3 regions of the Bradyrhizobium sp. SZCCHNPS1003 genome follow, and region 2 is predicted to be linked to each of the others. Evidence: predicted binding sites of a transcription regulator. Region 2 holds the regulator's gene; each other region holds the start of a gene.
The links. Region 2 encodes PhoB, which activates phosphate uptake and scavenging genes when phosphate is short. Its sites were predicted from a motif close to TGTCATNNANCTGTCAT; they were not measured.
Positions count from the first base shown of each region.

Region 1: the regulator PhoB is predicted to act here: its motif matches at 2,041-2,057, upstream of QX126_RS17825 (UDP-2,3-diacylglucosamine diphosphatase).
Region 3: the regulator PhoB is predicted to act here: its motif matches at 2,253-2,269, upstream of QX126_RS08240 (glycerophosphodiester phosphodiesterase family protein).

Region 1 covers NZ_JAUHIU010000010.1:41,074-45,443, reverse strand. The annotation lists gene QX126_RS17835 (tartrate dehydrogenase) at 1-314, shown strand, start outside; gene pyk (pyruvate kinase) at 470-1,888, shown strand; gene QX126_RS17825 (UDP-2,3-diacylglucosamine diphosphatase) at 2,081-2,893, shown strand; gene QX126_RS17820 (threonine/serine dehydratase) at 2,941-3,930, shown strand; gene QX126_RS17815 (caspase family protein) at 3,941-4,370, opposite strand, start outside.
Region 2 covers NZ_JAUHIU010000001.1:316,841-321,210, forward strand. The annotation lists gene QX126_RS01465 (HoxN/HupN/NixA family nickel/cobalt transporter) at 1-594, opposite strand, end outside; gene QX126_RS01470 (trypsin-like serine protease) at 766-2,082, opposite strand; gene phoB (phosphate regulon transcriptional regulator PhoB) at 2,228-2,935, opposite strand; gene phoU (phosphate signaling complex protein PhoU) at 2,952-3,668, opposite strand; gene pstB (phosphate ABC transporter ATP-binding protein PstB) at 3,699-4,370, opposite strand, start outside.
Region 3 covers NZ_JAUHIU010000004.1:52,465-56,834, forward strand. The annotation lists gene QX126_RS08230 (polynucleotide kinase-phosphatase) at 1-689, opposite strand, end outside; gene QX126_RS08235 (3' terminal RNA ribose 2'-O-methyltransferase Hen1) at 698-2,077, opposite strand; gene QX126_RS08240 (glycerophosphodiester phosphodiesterase family protein) at 2,273-3,277, shown strand; gene QX126_RS08245 (TROVE domain-containing protein) at 3,336-4,370, opposite strand, start outside.

The DNA of each region.
Region 1 (4,370 bases), on a different contig from region 2:
CGCTGGCCGGCAGCCTCGGCGTGGCGCCGACCGGCAACATCGATCCGGAGCGCCGCTTCCCCTCGATGTTCGAGCCGATCCACGGCTCGGCGTTCGACATCACCGGCAAGGGCATCGCCAATCCGGTCGCAACATTCTGGACCGGCGCGCAGATGCTCGAGCATCTCGGTGAGCGGGACGCGGCCGCGCGGCTGATGGCGGCGGTCGAGAAAGTATGTGCGGCCGGCATCCTCACGCCCGATGTGGGCGGCAAGGCGACGACCAGGGAGGTGACCGACGCCGTCATCGACGCGATCCACGGCTCCAACGTCTGAGGCGTGCTGTTCTCTTGCACAATTTTGGCGTGTTCCGTGTCGCGCTTGCAATGGACGCTGCGGGGCGTATATCAGCGCTTCCGCTGCGTCCGCGCATGCCAATCACATGCGTGTCATAGAGACGCGAGACACGGCTTAAGGAGAAAGGACCCATCATGCGTCGTCACCGTCGAGCCAAGATCGTTGCGACTGTCGGTCCCGCGAGCAATTCTCCGGAGATGCTGAAAGCGCTGTTCCTCGCCGGTGTGGACACCTTTCGTCTCAACTTCAGCCACGGCACCCAGGCCGATCACGCCAAGGTCCATGCCGCGATCCGCGCGCTCGAGAAGGAAGTGCAGCGACCGATCGGCATCTTGATGGATCTGCAGGGTCCTAAGATTCGCGTCGGCACTCTGCGCGACAAGAAGATCCAGGTCGAAGTCGGCGAGACGATTCGATTTGTCCTCAACGGCACCGAGGGCGACAAGACATCGATTCCGTTGCCGCATCCGGAAATCTTTGCGGCGGTCTCGCCCGGTCACGATCTTCTGATCGATGACGGCCGCGTCCGCGTTCGCGTCACCGGCCTCGGCGACGACTGGATCGAGGCCAAGGTGATCGTCAGCGGCGCGATTTCCAATCACAAGGGCGTCAATCTGCCGGGCACCATTCTGGAGCTGTCGCCGCTGACGGCCAAGGACCGCTCCGATCTCGCCTTCGGGCTCGAGCTCGGCGTCGACTGGGTGGCGCTGTCGTTCGTGCAGAAGCCGTCGGACGTGCTTGAGGCGAGGGGCCTCATCAACGGCCGCGCCGGCATCATGTCCAAGATCGAGAAGCCGGCGGCGCTGGAGCGGATCGACGACATCATCCAGTTGTCGGACGCGATCATGGTCGCGCGCGGCGATCTCGGCGTCGAGATTCCCAACGAGGACGTGCCGGGCAAGCAGAAGGAGCTGGTGCGCGCCTGCCGGCTCGCGGTGAAGCCGGTGATCGTCGCGACGCAGATGCTGGATTCGATGGTGGCGACGCCGACGCCGACGCGCGCCGAGGTCTCGGACGTCGCCACCGCGATCTATGACGGCGCCGACGCGGTGATGCTGTCGGCGGAGTCTGCCAGCGGCCAATACCCGCGCGAGGCGGTGGCGATGATGGACAGCATCATCAAGGCCACCGAAGGCCACAAGATGTATCGCTCGATCGTCGAGGCGACGCAGCCGGGCGAGGAGCAGACGCCGCCGCATGCGGTGGCAACCGCGGCGGCCGATCTCGCCTCGGCGATCCACGCCAGGGCGATCGTGGCCTATACGTCGAGCGGAACCTCGGCCTCGCGCGTTGCGCGCAAGCGGCCGAGCCTGCCGATTCTGGCGATCACGCCGAACGAGGACACCTCGCGGCGCATGTGCCTGCTGTGGGGCGCGCACAGCGTGCTGTCGCAGGACGTGCAGAGCTACGAGGAGATGGTCGAGCGCGCGACCTTCTTCGCTGTGCAGGAGGAGTTCGCTGAAGCCGGCGACCTGCTCGTCGTCGTCGCCGGCATCCCGTTCGCGCGAGCCGGCACCACCAACAATCTGCGCGTCGTCACCGTGCCGAGATAGGAGGCTGATTTTCCCTGTTCGCGCCGCCCGCCTGTCGCCTGATTGTCGCACCCCGCTGGTATCGCGGGGCAGTGACGAAGGACGTCGCGAGTCGTCGAACGAGCGGTGTCCGGTCGCGGTCCGGCAGGATGGGTTCTGCTGGTGCGGCGTTTCGTCATCGCGGTGTCATCAGGGACTGTTAGGTGGGCGCGCATGGGACTTGAGACTGCTGGTGAAGAAAGCCCGGCTCGGCGCTTTCGGACGTTGTTCATCTCGGACGTTCATCTCGGAGCCCGCGGCTCGCAGGCCAATCTCCTCGTCGATTTCCTGCGCCACCATGATGCAGATACGATCTATCTGGTCGGCGACATCATCGACGGCTGGGCGCTCAAATCGAGCTGGCATTGGCCGCAGTCGCATAACGACCTGGTGCAGAAGATGCTGCGCAAGGCGCGCAAGGGCGCCAAGATCGTCTATGTCCCCGGCAATCACGACGAGTTCCTGCGCGGTTATTACGGCACGCATTTCGGCGGCATCGATGTCGTCGAGAACATCGTCCACACCGGCGCTGACGGCAAACGCTATCTGGTGATCCACGGCGATATCTTTGATCTGGTCGTGCAGAACGCGCGCTGGCTCGCCCATCTCGGCGACAAGGCCTATGACTTCGCGATCCAGATGAACCGTCTGGTCAACTTCTTCCGTCGCATGTTCGGCGTTCCCTATTGGTCGCTGTCGCAATGGGCCAAGCAGAAGGTCAAGAACGCGGTGAACTACATCGGCGCGTTCGAGACGGCGCTGGCCTCCGAGGCGCGAAGGCATGGCGCTGACGGCGTGATCTGCGGCCACATCCATTGCGCTGTCATCCGCGATCAGGACGACATTCGCTACATGAATTGCGGCGACTGGGTCGAGAGCTGCACGGCGCTGGTCGAGCACGAGGACGGCCGCTTCGAGATCCTCACCTGGACCGATCCGCTGCGGCAGCGCGCGCCGGTTCCCCAACTGGCCGCTCGCGCCGCCTGACACCGGCTCCCTTGCCTCTCGGCAATCGGGCGCGGTAAAATAGGGGCATGACAGCTCATTCCCCGATCCTGCCCGTGACCGCCGCCGACATCGATGAGGCGGCACGCGTCCTCGCGCCCGTGGCCGTGCGGACTCCGCTGCTGCCGGCTCCCGTGCTGAGCGAGCAGTTCAAGGCGAACGTCTTCGTGAAGCCGGAGGTGCTGCAGCGGACCGGCTCGTTCAAGTTCCGCGGCGCCTACAACAAACTGGCGTCGATCCCGCAGGCAGCGCGCGGCAACGGCGTCGTCGCATTCTCCTCCGGCAATCATGCGCAGGGCGTCGCCCATGCCGCCACATTGCTGGGCATGGACGCCACGATCGTGATGCCCTCGGATGCGCCGGCGGCCAAGCGCGAGCGCACCAAGGCGTTCGGTGCCGAGGTCGTGCTCTATGATCGCGATCGCGAGGACCGCGAAGCGATCGCGCGCGACATCGCAGCAAAGCGCGGCTCGACGGTGGTGCCGCCCTATGACGATCCCCACGTCATCGCAGGGCAGGGCACCGTCGGTCGTGAAATCGCCGAGGACCTTGCGGCGCTCGGCCTGTCGCCGGATCTGGTGATCGTCCCGGCTTCGGGCGGTGGTCTGCTTGCCGGCGTCTCGACCGCGGTGAAGGCGCATTTTCCGAGCACCCGGATGGTCGTGGCTGAGCCCAAGGGCTTTGACGACCATGCGCGCTCGCTGCGGGCCGGCCGCCGCGAGGCCCATGATGCGAAGGGACGCACCATCTGCGACGCGCTGATGGCGGCGATTCCGGGCGAGATCACCTTCGCGATCAACAGCCAACTGCTATCGGCTGCGGTCGAGGCCTCGGATGAGGAGGTGGGGCGCGCGGTCGGCTTTGCCTTCCGGGAGCTGAAGCTCGTCGTCGAGCCCGGTGGTTCAGTCGGGCTTGCGGCATTGCTGGCCGGCCGGCTGGATGTGGCGGGCAAGACGGTGGTGATCGTTTTGTCCGGCGGCAATGTCGATGCTGAGCTCTACGCCAGGCTGATTGCGTGACGATCTAGCCTCAGTGAAAGCTGAGGCCGCCTTTTGCAGATCCCCCACCGCCGATCCGCAGTCCGGACTGCGCGACGTGCGGCGTGCCCCGCGTCGGGCCGCCCTGCATCCCTCCTTGGCCACGCGCCATCGACGGACGCGACGCGTTGATGTTCGGCTTGAACGGACCGGAATTGCCGGGGAAGGGACGCCGGACCTCGCGGGTGTCGAATGGCCGCCCAGGACTGCGCTTCAGTGGATCGCGCTGGATCTTCGCGGCGACAGGCGGATTTGCCGGCCGCATGATCCTGTCGCGCAACCTGGTCTGAGCGATTGGCCTGGGATCGACGACCTTGTTGGGACCCGCGTTGTTGATGGCATTGCCTTTCGTGATCACCGTTGGCGGCATCGGTCCGCGCGGCGGCACGCTGGTGGCCGGCAGCTTCGGTTGCGGGCCTGGA
Region 2 (4,370 bases):
CGGATACATGTGCCAGGCGCGTCCCACCAGGCGGAGCACGGGGCGCAGCAGGCGGATGAGGATGCCCCGTCCGGTGTTTCCGGCGGTTTCCATCTCGGACTGCGGCTGTGCGGCGCGGCGCCAGAGGTTCACGAACAGAATGAGGTTCGCCAACGCGATAAGCAGCAGGAAGCCGGCCGATACCGACGTGCCGATGACGCCGCCGATCGCCCTGATCGCGCTCTCTTCATCCAGGAGGTCGGCGCCGGCGATGAGGCTCACGACGATGGTGGCGATGACGACGACGCTGGAATGGCCGAGCGCAAAATAGAGGCCGGCGGCGCGCGGGGCGCTACCGTCCTGCACCAGCTTCCGCACGACGTTGTCAATCGCCGCGATGTGATCCGCATCGACCGCATGGCGCAGTCCGAGCAGCCAAGCCAGCATCGCGGTGCCGACGATGGCGGGCCGGTCGGCGTAGAGCGCGAATGCCCAGGCCCAGGCGAGCGCGTTGGCCGCGACCAGCCCGCCGACGAGCGCAACGTTGCGGCCGGGCTGCGACCGCCACCACAGCAGCCGCGCGGCCCGAGGATGATCAATTGGAACAATCGTCATACTCGGACTATAGCAAGAGCTAGGCCAGTTCGGTAAAGGCCCCGCTGCAGGCGAAAGCTGCAGGAAAACCTGGGTGGCGCTTCCCGGACCGCCCTCTCGCTTGGCAACCCGCTATCCAGTCACGCACAGATCATGACCAGCGGCGGGACCTCGTCTCTCTCGCTCCTTCCCTCACCGCGCCGAGGCACTCTGCGCCGCGATCTCGCGGCGCACGACCGCCTCGAACTGGCTCGCGGGGGCGGCGAACATCAGCCGGGTCTCCTCGTGGAACGCCGAGAAGATGCCGACCACGGCCGGCTCCCCGCCGACCTCGGCCAGGATCGGCGAGCCCGAATAGCCGAAATTGGCCAGGCAATGCACTGTCAACAGCCGGGCATCCCCGGTCATGCCGGCGCTGCAATTGCGCTGGCCGGTCGGCGAATAGCGCCGCTCCTGGCCATAGCCGATCTCGGAGATGGTTCCGGCCGTGGTCGCAGCCGCGAGCTCCTCGCGGGTCAGCGCCTTGACCGCCACCGGCTTCGACGGCAGAGCATCCTTCAGCACGATCAGCGCCCAATCGGCGGGCGAGCGGTCGAGCGACCATCTGTCGTGCCGGGTCGGGACGAAATCGGGCGCCACGATCAGCTTGTCGGCGACCGACGATGCCGCCGGCGTGCCACGGTTCATGCCGGCCAGGAAGCGGACATTGCCGGGGCTGACCTGCGCCACGCCGTTGAAGACGCAATGCGCGGCGGTGAGCACGACGCGCGGCGCCACCAGGGTGCCGGTGCACCAGCCGCCGCTCGAGTATTGCGCGACGGTGACGACGCCGATCGACGACGCCGGCCAGGAGGTGGGATCGACGACCTCGCCGATGTGGCGATCGAGCCCGAGCAATTGCTCCGGACGCGGAGTGGCAATGCCCGCATCCGCCGATTCCGGTTTCGGCTGCCAGGACGCAATGGCGCTCTGGGCCTGGACGCGCTGCGGCTCGGTCAACCTGACCCGCTGCACGTCGCGGCCGGCCGATCGCACGCCGCTACGGCCCGCCATCACCAGCCAGGCATAGCCTTGCACGACGTCCTGTTTCACACCGCGGCCGTCGAGCAGCATCAGGCCGAGCATGTATTGCGACTGGGCGAAACCCTGCGCCGCGGCGCGGCTGAACCAGCGACTGGCTTCGCCGTAGTTGGAGGCAACACCCTCGCCGTTGACGTAGGCGATGCCGAGATAATGTTGCGCGACGGCGAGCCCCTGATCGGCGGCCTTGCGGTACCACGCCAGCGCCTCGCTCGGATTACGCGGCACGCCCCAGCCGAACGCCTGCATGAAGCCGACGTCGAACTGCGCCCGCGCATCGCCCTTGGCGGCCAGCGGCAGCAGCCGTCGCATCGCCGCCGCATGCTGCCCGTTGCCTGCCGCCGCGACCGCGTCTTCGAGCTCGGCGGCCGTGGCGCCCGCCAGGCTGCCGAGCAGCATGACAAGAGATATGATGATGGTCTTGATCAAGGGCGTCCGCTGGGACCGAAACATCGTGACGGGCCACGAAGCAGACACGATCAAGACGGCGGCGGCGTGGCGGAAAGCGGACCGCGATCTCCTCAATCGGGCCCGCTCGCGCCTCACACCTTCTTCATCCTCACGCCCATCGCCCTTACACCTGCTCGCTCTTGGCGAAGCGATCATCGAGCGCATAACCGGCGCCGCGCACGGTGCGGATCGGGTCCTGCTCGCGGCCGGGATTGAGCAGCTTGCGCAGGCGGCCGATATGGACGTCGACGGTGCGCTCGTCGATGTAGATGTCGCGGCCCCAGACGCTGTCGAGCAGCTGTTCGCGGCTGAACACGCGGCCGGGGTGCTCGAGGAAGAATTCGAGCAGGCGGTATTCGGTCGGGCCGAGATCGATCGGCCGCCCCGAGCGCGCCACGCGGCGTTTCTCGCGGTCGAGCTCGATGTCGCCATAGGACAGCACGGTCGCCAGCCGCTCCGGGCTCGCCCGCCGCAGCAGGCCTTTCACGCGCGCCAGGAGCTCCGGCACCGAGAACGGCTTGACGATGTAGTCGTCGGCGCCGGTGGCGAGTCCGCGCACGCGCTCGCTCTCCTCGCCGCGCGCCGTCAGCATGATGATCGGCAGTTGCCGGGTCTCGGAGCGCGCGCGCAGGCGGCGGCACAGCTCGATGCCGGAGAGGCCCGGCAGCATCCAGTCGAGCACGACGAGATCCGGAACGCGCTCCTTCAGCCGCGTGTCGGCCTCGTCGCCGCGCGCCACGGTCTCGACCTCGTAGCCTTCGGCCTCGAGGTTGTAGCGCAGCAGCGTCGTCAGCGCCTCCTCGTCCTCCACCACCAGAATTCGGGCGCCCATGTCTGAACCGTCTCTCTTAGTTACCGGGAATCGTCGTCGCGAAGCTCGTCATGTCGCCCTTCGGGCGCTTGTCCATGATCTGCTGGCCTTCGATCATATAGAATACAGTCTCGGCGATGTTGGTCGCGTGATCGCCGATGCGCTCGATGTTCTTGGCGCAGAACATCAGGTGGATGCAGAACGAGATGTTGCGCGGATCCTCCATCATGTAGGTCAGGAGCTCGCGGAACAGCGAGGTGCAGATGGCGTCGACTTCCTCGTCGCCCTTCCACACCGTCATCGCCGCCGGCAGGTCATGCGCGGCATAGGCGTCCAGCACCGTCTTGACCTGCGACTGCACCAGATCGGTCATGTGCTCGAGGCCGCGGATCAGCTTCAGCGGATGGAAGTCGCTCTCCAGCGCCGCGACGCGCTTGCCGATGTTCTTGGCGAGGTCGCCGATGCGCTCCAGATCGGTCGCCACGCGCATCGCGCCGACGATCTCGCGCAGGTCGACCGCCATCGGCTGGCGACGGGCGATCGTGAGCACGGCGCGCTCCTCGATGATGCGCTGCAGCTTGTCGACCTCGGCGTCGGTGGCGACCACCTTCTGGCCGAGCGCGATGTCGCGCCGCACCAGCGCATCGACGGAATCGACGATCAGCCGCTCCGCGAGGCCGCCCATCTCCGATACCAGACGGGTGAGGTCCTGCAGATCGCTGTCGAACGCCTTGGCGGTATGTTCACTGGCCATGATGATCTCCTGAAGACAATGTCGTCGGCGTCAGCCGAACCGGCCGGTGATGTAATCCTGGGTCCGCCGATCACTCGGCGAGGTGAAGATCTTGCTGGTGTCGTCGAACTCGATCAGCTCGCCGAGATACATGAAGGCGGTCTTGTCGGAGACGCGCGCCGCCTGCTGCATGTTATGCGTCACGATGGCGATTGTGTAGTTTTCGGCGAGCTCCTGGATCAGCTCCTCGACCTTGGCGGTCGAGATCGGATCGAGCGCCGAGCACGGCTCGTCGAACAAGATCACCTCCGGCCGGACCGCCACGGTGCGCGCGATGCACAGTCGCTGCTGCTGGCCGCCGGACAGCGACAGGCCCGAGGCGTTGAGCTTGTCCTTGACCTCGTTCCACAGCGCGCCGCCGCGCAGCGCCTTCTCGACCCGGTCGTCCATCTCCGACTTCGATATCTTCTCATAGAGGCGGATGCCGAAGGCGATGTTCTCGTAGATCGTCATCGGGAACGGCGTCGGCTTCTGGAACACCATGCCGACCCGGGCGCGCAGCAGATTCAGATCGAGCTTGGGATCGAGGATGTTGGTGTTGTCGAGCATCAGCTGCCCGGTCGCCCGCTGGCCCGGATAGAGATCGTACATCCGGTTGAAGATGCGCAGCAGCGTGGACTTGCCGCAGCCGGACGGGCCGATGAACGCGGTGACGCGGTTGGT
Region 3 (4,370 bases), on a different contig from region 2:
ACGAAGACGGCCTTGCGGCCGGCCGGCGGCGTCACGGTGACCGCGCGATCGCCCCCGGCCTCGGTCCATGTGACCTGATAGCCGAGCTTCGCCAGCAGCGCCTGCAACTCATCGGCGCAGCCATGGACGTCGCCGATGATGTCGAACGGCCCGCCGTCGTGGCGCTTGTCGGTCCACAGCGGCTGCCGCGTGAGGGTGGCGGCCTCGATCCGCTCGACGCTGTCGAGCTTCCACACCTGGCGAAAGCCCTCGCGCTGCAGGCCGCCGAGGCCGCGGCGGATCTCCGACACCATGCGCTGCACGACTGGCCCGCCGAAAGTGCGCTCCGGCCGTGTCCGGTTTCTGTCGATGCAGATGTCGATGCCGGGATCGAACACGATCGCGACCGGCAGCGCATGCCATTTGCGCGCCAGCTCGATCCAGCCCTTGCGGTCCGCGGGGCGCACATTGGTGGCGTCGATCACCGCGAGCCGGCGATGCTTGAGGCGCCGGCCTGCGATCTCGCGCACGATGTCGAAGGCATCGGCGGAGACGCTCTGATCGGTCTCGTCGTCGGCGACCAGCGCGCGGCAGTGATCCGAGGAGATCACCTCGGTCGGCAGGAAATGCCTGGCGGCGAAGGTCGACTTGCCGGAGCCGGTCGAGCCGATCAGCACGACCAGCGAGAAGTCGGGGATGTCGATGTTCATGGAATTGCTCAGCGGGTGAAGACGGCCATCTGGGTCGGCGCGCCGAAGGTGTCGTCATGGTGGCCGATACCGGAGAAGGCGACCTGATAGGTGAAGGCTGCGCAGATGCGCTCGGCCCAGGCGGCGAACTCGACACGGCTCCATTCGAAGCGATGGTCGCGGTGGCGGAACTGGCCTGCGGGCAGGCTCGAAAACAGCGCATTGTAGTCGGCGTTCGGCGTGGTCACGATCACGGCGCGCGGACGCGCTGCGCCGAACACGACGCGCTCGACCAGCGGCAGCCGGTCGGGATCGAGATGCTCGATCACCTCGACCAATGCAGCAGCATCGACGCCGGCCCAGCGGTCGTCGCGATAGGTCAGCGAGCCGTGGAGAAGCGTGACGCGGCCCTCGGGCGGGCCGCCTGGCCATCCCAGCTTCAGTCGCCTGGACGCGCGCTCCAACTCATGCGCGGCAGGATCGAGCCCGATCAGCCGGGTCACCCAGCGCTCGCGCACGAGGAGCTGCAGCAGCTTGCCTTCGCCGCAGCCGAGGTCGGCAATGGCCTTGGCGCCGCTCGTGCGCAGCGCGTCGACGACCGCTTCCATCCGCAGGTCGTTGAGCCGGATCGGCCGTTCCAGCGTGTCCTCGGACTCGCTGCGCGCCTCCGGCTCCAGCGCGTCGTCCTGCGTCTCGGGCGCAAGGCGTTCCAAAGCCGCGCGTGCGAGTACGCCGCGGTGGCGCAGATAGCGGCGCACGATCAGCTCCCTCGCAGGATGCGTGTCGAGCCAGCCTTCGCCGCGCTTGAGCAGCTTGTCGATCTCCTCGTCGCCGACCCAATAGTGCTTGGCGTCGTCCATCACGGGGATCAGCACGTAGAGATGATTGAGGAGCGCGCTGAGCCGCGCGGTGCCGCGCAGCGTGAGCCGGACGTAGCGGCTCGACGCGTCGCCCTGCGGCCCCGGGATCGTGGTGAGATCGACCTGCCAGCCGAGCGGCTCGAACAAATGCCGCAGCACGGCTTCGCCGCCGCGCAGGGGCAGGGGTGTCACAACCGCTTCGAGTGAAATGGCGCTGTCGGCGAGCTCCTGGCGCGCGCTGCTGACGCCGTTCATCGCGGTCCGGAACGCCTTGTTCAGCGCGACCGACAGGAACGACGACGCGGCATAGGGCCTGTCGTTGACATATTGGTCGAGCAGCCCGTCGCTCTGGCCTTTGCCGCGGACGAGGCCGATCGGGTCGACGTCGAGCACCAGCGCCGCCTCACAGCGGCTCTCGCTGGCCTCGGGATAGAAGATCAGCGCCTTGCCATAGGTGAGCGCGAGCTCATGCCGCCTGTCGGGATGCTTGTTGAGCAGGTAGCCGAGATCGGTGGCGGGCTGGTGGGTGGTGGCGATGGACAGAAACATGAGGTCAGATACCGGATGAGGAAACAACGATCCAGTGCTTCGAAGCCAAAGTTTGGCGGTGGCCGTTCTCGCATTCGCTTTCGCATCGGCTCTGGGAGCGCTGGACAACAGGTGCGCCATCTCCGCAGGACAACTCTTTCGGGGAACGAGGGCAGGGACGCAATTCGGCTCGAATCGTCATGGAATTGACATCGCATGAGCAGGGTCCTGAAAATCGCCGGGCTGCTGGTGCTGATCTGCGCCGGCTTCATGTTCTTCAACAACGCCAATCTGCAGGTGACAAAGGAGGCTGGGCGGCTGCATCTCCTGGCTCATCGCGGTTTGTCGCAGCAATTCGATCGCACCGGCCTGGCTTCTGACACCTGCACTGCGGCGCGCATGCTGCCGCCGACGCATGAGTATCTCGAGAACACCATCGCCTCCATGCGCGCCAGCTTTCTGGCCGGCGCCGATATCGTGGAATTCGATGTGCATCCGACCACCGACGGCCAGTTTGCGGTGTTTCATGACTGGACGCTCGATTGCCGCACCGATGGCAAGGGAGTTACGCGCGCGCATGCGATGACGGCGTTGCGGCAGCTCGACATCGGCTATGGCTACACTGCCGATGGTGGGCGCACGTTTCCATTCCGCGGCAAGGGCGTCGGCCTGATGCCGTCGCTGGACGACGTGCTCGCGACCTTTCCGGACAAGTCGTTCCTGATCAACGTCAAGAGCAATGATCCGGCGGAAGGCCGGCTGCTTGCCGCGGCACTTGCGCCGATCGACGCTGCGCAACGCGGGCGGCTGATGGTGTATGGTGGCGATGCGCCGATCGCGGCGCTCAGGGCGGCGCAGCCGGAGCTGAAGGTGATGTCGCGCGGCATGCTGAAGAGCTGCCTGCTGCGATATATCGGATATGGCTGGACGGGGCTGGTGCCGTCCGCATGCCGGAACATGATGGTGCTGGTCCCGGTCAATGTCGCGCCGTGGCTCTGGGGCTGGCCAGACCGTTTCCTCGAGCGCATGGCACAAGGAGGAAGCAGCGCCTTCGTGGTTGGTGCCTATCATGGCGAGACATTCTCCACCGGACTGGATTCGCCGGACGACATCGCCCGGTTGCCCAAGAACTTCGCTGGGGGCGTGATGACGGACGAGATCGAAACGGTGGCGCCGCTCCTGAAGCGCGCTCCGCAAGGAGATCAATCGAGCCGGCCGTAACCGCGCAGCATGGGAAGGAGACCCGGGCGCGTCTGTGACGTGTCCGGGTCCGTTGTCGTCAGTGCAGGGTGGCGCCTCGCAGCGTCTCCTCCTGCGCCGCGATCCAGGCGATCACGGCCTCGGAGAAGCCGTCGACCCGCGTCCAGGGTCCGTAACCGACCCCGTGCTGGTACGACGCCACGTTGACCATGGTCCCGCGCGCCTTGGGCGACGGCACCGCATCGTGGCTCTGCTCGTCGGTGAAGACGATCAGGCGGTCTCCCTTGCGGTCGATCTCGCCGACCGCACGGCCGAGATAGGTCCCGGAATGCGGCTGCGACCCGAGGATCGCATCGCGCAGCGCAAAGCCACGGCGCGGCGGCACCTTCACGATCTTGTCGCTGAACGTGAAGATCTCCACCTCGTCGCAGACCTCGCGGGCGAGGATCGCGAGCCCGCACGCAGCCTCCGCGCGCGTCATCTCTGACTGCGCGGACAGCTTCGCGAACATCGATCCCGAGACGTCGATCAGGAGCCGCGTGCGACCTGGCAGCCGCGCGTAGCCCTTGATCGCGCCCAGCATCGCCTGCTCGAGCTCGGGCTCGAAGTCCGGCGCATGCCGCGCCGCCGTGATGAACCGATACGGCAGGATCCTGTCCGTCCGCATCGTCTCGATCGCGGCCGCGATGGTTGCCCGCGGCACCCCGACCTCTCGCATCAGGCGCAGGTTGCGCAACAGCGCCAGCGCTCCGAGCCGCTTCTCGGCGAGCAGCCGCTCGAAGCTTGCGCGCTTGTCCGCGCCCTTCGACAGCGCGACCTCCCAGGTGTCGGGCGAGGGCAGCTCGCTTGCGGCGAGCTGCTTCCACACCGCCTCCTGGGCGGCATCCCTGGGCTTGGCGTGCACCAGGAACAGGACGTCGCGGAGCCGCACCGGTCCTTCGCGGTCATACTTCGCGAGCTGATAGGCGTCGAACTTCGTGAACGCCTTCGCCAGCCCCTTCTTGACCTGCGCCGACACCGGCTGCCGCCTGCGCTGCTGCTGCGGACCCAGCGAGTCCGCCCAGTAGATCGCGAGCAGCTCGGTCATCTCGTCCGGCCGCTGGATGATGCGCGC